Linked DNA regions of Terriglobus albidus. The protein of the gene in region 2 interacts with the protein of the main gene of each other region in a pairwise test. Links are inferred from orthologs where the notes say so. Each region holds a gene or a part of one and is shown on either strand. Other genes may lie near its edges.

Region 1 (3,102 bases), 3.2 Mb from region 2 along the record:
TGAAGGAAGAGGCGCTGCGTATGGGCTTCCGGCATGTGGAGAGCGGTCCGCTGGTACGCTCCAGCTACCACGCGCATGAGCAGGCGCAGTCCACCGGCCTGGCGTAAGGATTACTCGTCGGGAGTCTTTCTGCGTGCGTTTCTCAGGCTGAGTGGTTTGCTGCTGTCGGCCGGCAGATATTCGGCAAGCATCAGTAGATCCCGATAGTCCTTTTGGGCGATGTCGACCAGGCGCCGCATCCGTTCCAGGTTGCCCTGGCAGATTCGTAAAATCCCGATCCTGACGCGTTTTACCTCGCCGTGCCACGGTTCGGTCGGATACTCCAGCAACATGCTGCGCGCCGACTCGCGAGCTACTTCACCTGAGAACGTGGCCTGAATTCTGTTCTCAACCTCCTCTGAGAGGGGGACAGACGTCATATCGATCTCCATCAGGGGGATGCTCTGCTCCGCAGATCTTCGTCGTATGGACACCGGGTGTGCCATCAAGTTCCTGTCGTCGGCGTGCAAATTTGTTCAGACGAGGCCGACACGCCCTGGACCCAACAAAAATACCCGGAATCGATTGACGCCCCCACAAAATCAGGCCAATCCTCTAGAATCAACATTTGCGCACCCGCGCATTGAGGAAGACTGTATGGCATCGGTAATGGCAAATATTCCCGCGCTCAAGGATCTGCATCAGGATCTCAAGCGACGCATGGAGAAGTCGGTGGAGGAATTCCGCGCCCATCTCCTTGGCGTTCGCACCGGACGGGCCAGCGTGCACATGCTGGACAACATCCGCGTGGATTACTACGGCAGCGAGATGCCCATCAATCAGCTTGCGCAGATCAACACGCCGGAGCCGCAGCTCATTGTGGTGCAGCCGTTCGATCTCGGCGTTGTTGGTCTGATCGAAAAGGCCATCCGCATGGGTGGTCAGGGATTCAACCCGATGCACGACGGCAAGATCATCCGCGTGCCGATTCCTCCGATGACCGAAGACCGCCGCAAAGAGGCGGTCAAGCAGCTCTCCTCCACGGTTGAAGACCACAAGACCGCCATCCGTAACATCCGCCGCGATGGTAACGATCAGATCAAGAAGGCCGGCAAGGACAAGGCTATCTCGGCTGACGATGAGAAGCGCGCAACCGAAGAGGTGCAGCAGTTGACTGATGCTGAGATCAAGCGCATCGATGAGCTCTTCAAGGCGAAGGAAAAAGAGATTCTCACCATCTGATCTGGCGCAAGCCTGTCATAGAGAGCGGGGACCCATGGGGTCCCCGTTCGTATTTTGCCACTTGGATTTAACTGTGGCGCTTCAGCAGGACAGCCTCGGCGGCCTTCAGGTCGGTCTCCGTATCGACTCCGATGGTGTCGAAGTGGACCGGCTCCACGTAGAGCGCAAAGCCATTTTCGAGCAGGCGTAGCTGCTCCAGGCGTTCAGTCTGTTCCAGCGCGGAAGGGCCTAGCTCGGTAAAACGCTCCAGGGTCTGCCGCCGGTATGCATAGAGCCCGATGTGCTTCCAGTAGGGCACGTCTCCGATGCGATCGCGATGATAGGGGATGGTGGCGCGTGAGAAGTAGAGCGCGCGGCCGTCGAGAGCGGTGACCACCTTTACGGCGTTGGGGTTGTGGATATTCTCTGGCGTGCACAGCGTCTTGATCGTGGTGACATCGACGTCGGGCTTGTTGAAGGGCGCCAGGAGGGCATCGATGTGCTCAGGCTTGAGCAACGGTTCATCGCCCTGGATATTGACGTAGATATCGGCGGAGTGATGCCGGGCTACCTCGCGAACGCGGTCGGTGCCGCTGGGCAGGTCGGAGGGGGTCATGGCAACGGGCCATCCGTTCTCGCGGCAGAGGGCGGCGACCTCTTCGGCGTCGGTAGCGACGATCAGGTCGTCGAGCCCGGGGCAGGCCTTTGCGGCCTCGTATACCCAGGCCAGCATGGGCCTGCCGGCGATAGGGAGCAGAACTTTACGTGGGAGCCGTGTGGATGCAAGGCGCGCAGGAATGACGCCAAGGACGTGTGGTTTCGTGGACATCGGGATGCAGGTTTCCGTTCGCGGCGTTTTGCCGTAAAATGAAGTTTAGCTGGTTGCGCCACCTTGGTGCGTCAGTTCCTTCCAAGCGCCGGCGGTGTAGCTCAGATGGTTAGAGCGACGGACTCATAACCCGTAGGTCGACAGTTCGATTCTGTCCACCGCCACCAATCACCAAAATTTATGCGTAGGGCCAGAGGATCGGGGCGATCCACGTCAATTCGTCCCTGAACACCAGGGTGCCCCTCGATAAGGAAGAAGACTGTGTCAAGGGGTAAAAAGAGCGTACGTCATTATTCGATGCGGGAGCACCGTTTGAGAGTCCAGAGGCAAGGGGTTAGAGGACCGGTGTCTTCTGGGGTAACTCAACGCTGCATCACATCTCTGTGGGGCCTAGCCCCACCAACCATCGATTCGACCGTATACAACAGGCCATGATGCTTCTATGCGGACATCCAGCCTGTGCTGGATGCGAAAGCGCTCACTCAACGTCACGACCATGGATGGCCAGGGGCACCCCCGAGCTGCTCTCGATATGGGCGATCTCTGGATAGCGTTTGTTCAGCCTGAGCATCCAGTAGAGCCGCACTGCTAACCTCCTTGCTGCCGCCACCTTGGCCACTGCTTTCGGCTTGTGGTGGCAGCGAGCCTGATACTGCTTTCGAAATCCTTCATCCAGCCGGCAGGCCGTCTGAGCTGCTTCGACCAGCAACTGGCGCATGAACCGGTTGCCCTGCTTGCTGGTGGCTCCCAGTTTGCGCTTGCCGCCCGAGGTGTATTCGCTGGGGATCAGGCCCAGATAGCTGGCGACCTTCCCGCTGTACTCGAACCGGCTCACATCGCCGATGGTCAGTACGAAGGCCATCGCCGTGATCGGACCGACTCCCGGCTGGCTCATCAACAGCTCCGCCTTCGCATCCTCCCTGGCCGCCTGCACGACTGCCTCATCCAGCTCCTTGATCTGCCGGTCCAGACCCTTCATCAGCTCCAGCAGATCTTCCCGTCGCCGGGCACTCCAGCCCTCCAGAGGAAGCTTTTCCAACTCAGCCCTCCCCCGAACGCTCCACAACCGCGAC
Region 2 (3,104 bases):
AGGAAGGCCGGCGCAAGGTCAACACCGACCTGACCTTCAACTACGCCGCCGGGAAGCAGATGCTCTCTGAGCGCAACCTGATCAAGGGCAACACCAAGCAGCAGGAAGCCGCGATTCCGGCGTGCGTCACCGATTCCCTCTCGGCGATCTTCTATGCGGCATCACAGCCGATTGCTGTGGGACAGAACATAACGTTGCTGCTGGCTGACTCCATGCGTGTGGTGCCAGTGACGATGAAGGCCGAGGCGAAGGAAGAGATCAAGACGCCGGCGGGAACTTTTCAGACCATTCGCGTGCAGCCGACAGCGGATGCGGGCATTGTGAAGAACCGCGGCAATATCTGGATCTGGTACACGGATGATGCGCGCCATCTGCCGGTACAGATCCGCGCGCACCTCCCGTTGGTCTTCGGAACCATTACCTTCCACTTGCAGTCGGTCGAATCGAAGTAACTTCGATTTTCATCGCGAGAGGCTTCGGCACTCCGGAGGGTTGAGTGTGCCGAAGCCTCTTTTCGATAAAACTCCCCTGACGTCAATCAGGCAGAGATGCCATAACGCGCAGCGGGATACTGCTTCGAGAGGTTTGGAGCGAGCGCCTTACGGGCGTTATCAGCCTTCTCCCAGTCAGCGACATCGGGCAGCGACGGAATCGTGACAAGCTCCCCGATCTCGAGTCCCTTGAGGGCGGCGTCGACGAGGTTCTCCGGAGTCATGACGATCTCGGCGGGAAGGTTGTTGACGGGGACCTTTGCCTTATCCCAGAAGGGCGTGTCGATGGCTCCGGGAAGCACTGCCTGGACGCGGATGCCTTTGTCCTTGAGCTCATTGGAGAGGGATTGCGTGAGCGCGAGGACGAAAGCCTTGGTGCCGCCGTAGACGCCGTTGAGCAGATCCGGAGCGACGGCGACGATGGAGGCGATGTTGATCAATGTGCCTTGCTTACGTTCTGTGAAACCGGGAAGGGCGGCCTGCGTCAGGCGTGTGAGCGCAGTCACGTTAAGGGTGATCATGTGCTCCATCTCATCGACCGGTGAATCGATCAGCTTACTGGCGGCCCCGAGACCGGCGTTGTTCACGAGAATAGTGATCTGTTGATTGCTGCGAAGGATCTCTTCGACGCGGGCGAGGTCGCCCTTGTTGGCCAGATCGGCGGTGACGGTTTCTACGTTGCGGCCGGTTTCACCGCTGATGCGCTCGGCGTGCTGCTGCAGTTTGGCTGCGTCGCGGGCGACGAGGATGAGGTCGTAGCCTTGTTTGGCGAGGCGGTCGGCGTAGACGGCTCCGATGCCTGTGGATGCTCCGGTGATGAGTGCGGTTCCCTTGCTCATGGTGTTTCTCCTATCGCGATCGTTTCGATCTAGAGCAATAGAGTAGACCGGTCGGTCTAATGATTCAGAAATTTTGGCAAAGGTATTTTTGTTTGTCATTTCGCAGCGCCACTACACCGGGTGCCCCGGGTCCCTCGGGGACCTGGGCATCGAGCGAAGCTCGACCGTCTTTTCCATCCGGCCGCGTCAGGGTTTGACTAGAAGCGTGCCGAAGGCGAGTTTGAGGAAATTCTCCAGCGGCGCGTTGGAGCGTTCGGCTTTGGCTCGCAGCAGAGCGCCTTCGTAGGCATCGAGTAGCAGCCCGGCGAGTTCATCAGGTTTTGCCGAACGGGCGAGGTCACCGCGTTCCATCGCCTCTTCCAGCAGAGACGCGAGACCCTGCCGCCACCCGGCAAAGGCATGCTTCAGCGCGGCCTGGATGGTGTCGCTGTGGTCGGCGATCTCAAGGCTCATGCCGCCCATGAGGCAACCGCTGATCTTATTTTGCGGACCGTAGGTGGCGATCAGGTCTTCGAAGTAACGGCGCAGGCGTTTCAGTGGAGCACCCTTCCCTTCGAGGACGATGCGCTGCCAGCGTGCCATCTCCCCGGCGCCGTAGCTTTCGAGCACTGCCTTGCCGAAGGCTTCCTTGCTGGGAAAGTAGTGATAGAACGAGCCCTTGGGGATGCCGGCCTCGTCCAGCAGCTCTTTCATGCCGGCGGCGCCATAGCCAACGGACCGCATCTGCATAAGGCCGACCTCCAACAGACGTTCCCGGGTTCCTTCCGCCATGAACTCACTCTCCCTCTAGACCAACCAGTCTAATCTTTCGATGAATTTCCAGGAAACTTCGATTCGGAAGAGGGGTTACGGGCGCGACGGACGATCCTCTGGTATGCTTAACAAGTTGGCTCGTGCGCGTGTTCCAGGCCCGCGGTGTTGCAGCCGGCATCCTCACAATCAAGAATCGGGGAGTGGCTCAGCCTGGTAGAGCACCTGCTTCGGGAGCAGGGGGTCGGAGGTTCGAATCCTCTCTCCCCGACCATTCATAAACTGAACAACTTACGCGGTTTTTCTCGTTGTCGCCTATTCTAAGGCAGGTACTCTGCCAAGGCCATAGGAAGGCTACGCTATGTTCAGTTTGAGGACACCGTTCGGTTCAGTTTGAGGACACCGTTCGCACCGTAGAAGCCATTCTGATGACGATTGATTAGCGGTATAACAAGCTTCGCGGGCAGCTACTGCGAAAACTACTGTGTCGACAGGTGACGTCTGTGACAATTAACGAACTGCCGGACTTTGCTGCAATTGAACAGGTAAACAGCGCTCTTTGGCGGGCCGGCAGAACTCGAGGGGCGGCTGTCCTCGTTGGTGCGGGCTTCAGTCGAAATGCCGAACGCCTTCATGACGGCGCGCCACTGCCGCCGGATTGGTGGACCCTCACCAAGGCACTTCAAACGCGACTAGGATATCCGGCTGAGGACTATAAAGACCCACTACGCATTGCCGAGGAGTTCATTGCAAACCTAGGGAGAAGCGCACTTGATAGTCTCCTCAAAGAACTTGTCCCAGACCAGCAATGGCTACCTAGCAAACTTCACCGTAAACTCGTCTCGTTGAAGTGGGTCGATATCTTAACGACTAACTGGGACACCCTTCTTGAGCGCGCAGCCTCGGCAAATCTTGGACAAAGCTATGATGTAGTTCGCTGTCTTGAAGACTTGGCCACCACGCGGGCTCCCCGAATTGTCAAACTGCATGGGAGCTTACCGGCGAATCGACCATTCATCCTCTC

The links.
Region 1: the proteins of FTW19_RS06020 (region 2) and kdsB interact in binary tests that used the Escherichia coli proteins (3 or more experiments, as listed by UniProt). The link is inferred for Terriglobus albidus from one-to-one orthologs.

Annotation. Positions count from the first base shown.
Region 1 is NZ_CP042806.1:4,750,828-4,753,929, reverse strand. What follows is about bases 160-2,938. They hold kdsB (3-deoxy-manno-octulosonate cytidylyltransferase), read right to left. Parts: upstream 2,030-2,938; coding sequence 1,289-2,029; downstream 160-1,288. Other genes in these bases: FTW19_RS18965 (IS110 family transposase), read right to left, coding at 2,508-2,938; frr (ribosome recycling factor), read left to right, coding at 637-1,221; FTW19_RS18985 (hypothetical protein), read right to left, coding at 160-419. Outside these bases: lipA (lipoyl synthase), read left to right, coding at 1-107; more of FTW19_RS18985, read right to left, coding at 111-159; more of FTW19_RS18965, read right to left, coding at 2,939-3,102. UniProt on the Escherichia coli protein: Activates KDO (a required 8-carbon sugar) for incorporation into bacterial lipopolysaccharide in Gram-negative bacteria.
Region 2 is NZ_CP042806.1:1,524,734-1,527,837, reverse strand. The notes cover bases 310-3,090. They hold FTW19_RS06020 (TetR/AcrR family transcriptional regulator), read right to left. Parts: upstream 2,102-3,090; coding sequence 1,517-2,101; downstream 310-1,516. Other genes in these bases: FTW19_RS06010 (SIR2 family NAD-dependent protein deacylase), read left to right, coding at 2,584-3,090; FTW19_RS06025 (SDR family NAD(P)-dependent oxidoreductase), read right to left, coding at 539-1,330; FTW19_RS06030 (DUF3108 domain-containing protein), read left to right, coding at 310-452. Outside these bases: more of FTW19_RS06030, read left to right, coding at 1-309; more of FTW19_RS06010, read left to right, coding at 3,091-3,104. UniProt on the Escherichia coli protein: Involved in response to both electrophiles and reactive chlorine species (RCS). Represses the transcription of the nemRA-gloA operon by binding to the NemR box.